DNA from 2 places in the Dermacoccus sp. Ellin185 genome. Region 1 is predicted to be linked to the other one. Evidence: riboswitches for the same ligand, from Rfam matches in the RefSeq annotation. Region 1 holds a riboswitch; the other holds the start of a gene.

The links. Region 1 has a riboswitch for cyclic di-AMP ahead of HMPREF0321_RS17285 (transglycosylase family protein). Riboswitches for the same ligand answer to the same signal wherever they lie in the genome.
Region 2: linked by a shared signal. The riboswitch ahead of HMPREF0321_RS07215 (C40 family peptidase) and the one ahead of HMPREF0321_RS17285 (transglycosylase family protein) in region 1 are both predicted to bind cyclic di-AMP.

Annotation. Positions count from the first base shown of each region.
Region 1 is NZ_AEIQ01000033.1:17,713-19,906, reverse strand. Features, by position in the region: gene HMPREF0321_RS01765 (threonine/serine exporter ThrE family protein) at 1-929, shown strand, start outside; cyclic di-AMP (ydaO/yuaA leader) riboswitch at 1,107-1,260, shown strand; gene HMPREF0321_RS17285 (transglycosylase family protein) at 1,267-2,013, shown strand; tRNA gene HMPREF0321_RS01755 (tRNA-Thr) at 2,110-2,182, opposite strand.
Region 2 is NZ_AEIQ01000069.1:34,439-36,632, reverse strand. Features, by position in the region: gene sufU (Fe-S cluster assembly sulfur transfer protein SufU) at 1-233, shown strand, start outside; gene HMPREF0321_RS07220 (metal-sulfur cluster assembly factor) at 230-565, shown strand; gene HMPREF0321_RS07215 (C40 family peptidase) at 654-1,130, opposite strand; cyclic di-AMP (ydaO/yuaA leader) riboswitch at 1,134-1,319, opposite strand; gene HMPREF0321_RS07210 (neutral zinc metallopeptidase) at 1,435-2,194, opposite strand, start outside.

The DNA of each region.
Region 1 (2,194 bases):
CCGTCGCGTTCGTGTCGGCGATCATCGTCGACCGCATCGGGCGCGTGCTGAGCAACCTGGGGGTGCCGAGCTTCTACTCGGCGGCCGCCGGCGGACTCGCCTCGACGATGCTCGCGTGGCTCGCGTACATGTCGCACCAGAGTCATCTCGTCGGCGAGTTCGTCGCCACCCACCTGCCCGGCTCGATGACGATGGCCGACTTCGCGTACGCGATCTCGGGCGGCATCGTCGCGCTGCTGCCCGGTCGTCAGATGGCGTCCGCGGTCGAGGACGCCGTCACCGGCTATCCCGTCACCGCCTCCGGGCGCGTGTTGACGGTGATCCTCGCCTGCGCGGGCATCACGGTCGGCGTCGGTGCGGGGTTGTCCTTGACGCTGAGTCTCGACAACGCCCTCGACCTCGGGCTCCAGTCGCCCGGGGTGCTGCGTTACGACTCGCCGTCGACGACCTTTCTGCTCCAGGTTGCCTGCGGTGCGCTCGGCGCGGTCTGCTCGGCCGTGACGATGCGTTCGCGTGTCCGGATGCTCGTGCCGACGGCCGTCATGGGCGCCCTGGGCGTGGGCGGCGTGACGTTCCTCGTCAGCTCCATCGGCCTCGGCGCGACGACGGCGACCGCGGTGGCCGCGACGGCCGTAGGGTTCTGCGCGCGACTGCTCGCGCTGCGCCTGGGCGCCCCCGCGCTCGTGCTCGTCATGCCCGCGGTCTCGCCGATGCTGCCCGGCCTGCGCATCTTCCGCGGCATGTACGAGTCCGTGTCGGGTTCACTGCTCGGAGCGACGCGCGTGGCGCAGTCCGGGGTCGGGGTGACGACGATGCTCGGCGCCGTCGGGATCGCCCTCGCGCTGAGCACGGGGGCGCTTCTCGGGGACGTGCTGTCGGCGCCTTTCGACCGCCCGATCGTGCAGCGCCGCAGGGCTCGTCGCCGCTGACGGGCGGGGGGTTCTCGCGCGCGGCGACGGCGGGGGCCGCGGTGATTCACATTTTGTGACGTAGGTCGCGTAACGTTCCCCTCGCTGTGGCGATGTCGTGAGTGTCGCCCAAGCGGCTCACAACTCAACACACCAAGAATTCGCGGGCAGCGCCAACGCCAAACCTCGTCGGGCGCCGCTTCATTCGCACCGTGCGAACCGCAGACGAGGGTGGGGGACCCACTCGTGGCACTCGTTGAGTGCCTTGGGGTGAAGCCGGTCCCGAACCGGCCGAGCACCTGACCGCTCGAACCCGACAGCTCACCTCACCGGCGTCGTCAGGAAAGGAAACACCTCCATGGGTTACACCCCGAAGCACTCCGCTCCCTCCGACTCGACCATGGGTCGCAAGGCTGCGGGCGTCGCCCTCGTCGGTGCCGCCACCGTCGGCGCCGGCGTCACGAGCGCCACCACCGCCTCGGCCGCACCGGCCGGTTCGGTCTGGGACCGCGTCGCCGCCTGTGAAGCGGGCGGCAACTGGCACATCAACACGGGCAACGGCTTCTACGGCGGCCTGCAGTTCACGCAGCAGACGTGGGCCGGCTTCGGTGGCACGCAGTACGCCGCTCGCGCCGACCTCGCCACGCGCGAGCAGCAGATCGCGATCGCCCAGAAGACCCTCGCCGTCCAGGGCCCCGGCGCCTGGCCCGTGTGCTCCGTGCGCGGTGGCCTGACCCGCGCCAACGGTGGCAGCACCGCTGCGGCTCCTGCCGCTGCGGCCGCGAACACGCAGGTGTCGCGTTCCACCGCTCGTTCTGCCGTCAAGGCTCCCGCCGCGACGTCCGGCAAGCTCGCCGTCGACGGCATCCTCGGTCGCCAGACCGCTCGCTCGCTGCAGGCCTGGGTCGGCACGTACCGTGACGGCATCGTCGGCCCGCAGACGAAGATGGCCCTCCAGCGCACGGTCGGCACGACGCCCGACGGCATCATCGGCCCCCGCACGGTCGCCGCGCTGCAGTCGAAGCTCGGCATCTCCCAGGACGGCGCGACGTACCTCAACGCCCGCACCGTCCGCGCTCTGCAGGCGCACCTGAACAACCACTGATCGCGCGTCTGATCGCCTGATCGACGACGAGGGCCCCACCGCTTCGAAGCGGTGGGGCCCTCGTCGTGTGCCCTGGCCGGGCAGGCGGGCGGTGAGAGCTGGAGATGGGACTCGAACCCACAACCACCTGTTTACAAGACAGGTGCGCTACCGATTGCGCCACTCCAGCACACTGCCGGTA
Region 2 (2,194 bases), on a different contig from region 1:
CGCGCAGCATGCTGACGAGCAAGGGCAAGGACGCCGGCGACGAAGAGGTCATCGGTGACGCGATCGCGCTCGCCGGGGTCTCGCAGTACCCGGCGCGCGTCAAGTGCGCGCTGCTGTCGTGGTCGGCCCTGCAGGATTCGCTCGGCAAGCTCGGCCTCGACCTCGCCGGGAGCGCCGCGAACAGCACGAACAGCGACACCACCGCCAGCAGCGACAAGGAGATCACGGCATGAGCGAGACAACCACCCCGCCCGTCGAGTCGGACGTCGAGGACGTCAAGGAGGCCCTGCGCGACGTCGTCGACCCCGAGCTCGGCATCAACGTCGTCGACCTCGGCCTCGTCTACGGCATCACCGTCGACGACTCCAAGCACGCCGTCATCGACATGACCCTGACGTCCGCGGCGTGCCCGCTGACCGACGTCATCGAGGAGCAGGTCGCGACGGCGCTCATGGACGTCGTCGCCGGCCACTCCCTCAACTGGGTCTGGATGCCGCCGTGGGGCCCGGACAAGATCACCGACGACGGCCGCGAGCAGCTTCGCGCCCTCGGATTCAACGTCTGAGCCACCGCTACCGTACGACGAAGCCCGCCACCTCGATGGAGGTGGCGGGCTTCGTCGCGCTGTGCGGCGTGCGTCAGGGTCGAACGGATCAGACGCGGCCGAAGCGGTAGGAGGAACCGGCGCGCGCGAGCTGCACACGAGAGCCGGGTCGCGGTGCGTGCCAGACCATGCCGTTGCCGGCGTAGACGGCCGCGTGGTAGGCGTAGCCACCGGAGGTGAGGAACGCAAGGTCACCCGGGCGAGCCGAAGCGCGCGAGACGCGGTACGAGGCACGGTACTGCTGGTTGGCGGTGCGGGGGATCGAGCGACCGACCTGGCGGTAGCTCCAGCTCGTCAGACCCGAGCAGTCGAAGCGCCACGGGCCGGCCGCACCGTAGACGTAGGGGGCGCCGCGTCGGGACGAGGCGCTGGAGACGACGCGGCGAGCGCTCGCCGAGGTGACGGAAGCGCTGGCGGACGAGGCGGCGCCGACCGAGACCGCGCCCAGCGCGGAGGTGGCGAGGGCGGTGCCGACGGCGACCTTGGACGTGTTGCCCAGGAACGAGCGGCGGGACATGTTCTTCATGTCGGATCTCTCCAGGAGCGCTTACGAGGCATGACCTGTCGGGTTCGAGATCCTAGATTCTCGGCCGGCCTGAGCCGGCTTCACCCCAAGAGCCACCAGGGTGGCTCGGATGCTGGGTGCACCGCTCCCGTCGCTCCGCGCAATGCGGTGATACCTGGCCTTCGTGACGGGACTCAGCGACGAAGCAGGGCCGCACCGACGTCGGTGCGACCCTGCAAGATTACCGTCGGCTCACGGTCGGAACAAATTGAGCGTGCAATCACTTTTCGTCAATTTTCCGACCCGTCCGAGCGTTTTCACGACCTCACTCGACGCTGTCGACGTTGAAGGTGTCACACGAGTTGAGGTCGCCCGTCTCGTAGCCGGTCATGAACCACTTCTGCCGAGCCTCCGACGAACCGTGCGTCCAGCTTTCCGGCGTGACGCGACCCTGGGCCTTCTGCTGGATGCGGTCGTCACCGACGGCCGACGCCGCCGACAGCGCTGACTTGATGTCGTCGTCGGTGACCGGCTTGAGCAGCGTGTTGCCGTTCCTGTCCTTCGACTCCGTCGCGTGGGCGACCCAGATGCCGGCGTAGCAGTCGGCCTGCAGTTCGGTACGCACCGAACCCGATTCGGCACCCTTCGGATCCTGCTGTGCGCGACCGAGCGCACCGAGCAGGTCCTGCACGTGGTGGCCGTACTCGTGGGCCACGACGTACTCCTTCGCCAGGGCGCCGCCATCGGCACCGTACTTGTTCGTCAGTTCTTGGAAGAAGGCGGCGTCGATGTAGACCTTGCGGTCGCTCGGGCAGTAGAACGGGCCCATCTGCGAGCTCGCCGTACCGCAGCCCGAGGACGTCTGCCCGCTGAAGATCACGGTCGGGACGTTCTCGTACTGCGTCCGGCCGTTCGTGAACTGCGGCAGCGCGGTGCCCCAGTAGTCCTGCACCGCGTTGACGGTGCCGACGATGCGGCAGGTGTCGTCACGGTTGGCGTCCGCACCCGTCTTGCACTGCTCGATCGCCTGCGCGACGGAGTCATTCGAACCCGACACGTCCTGCGTGTCCTGGGCGTAGCCGTTG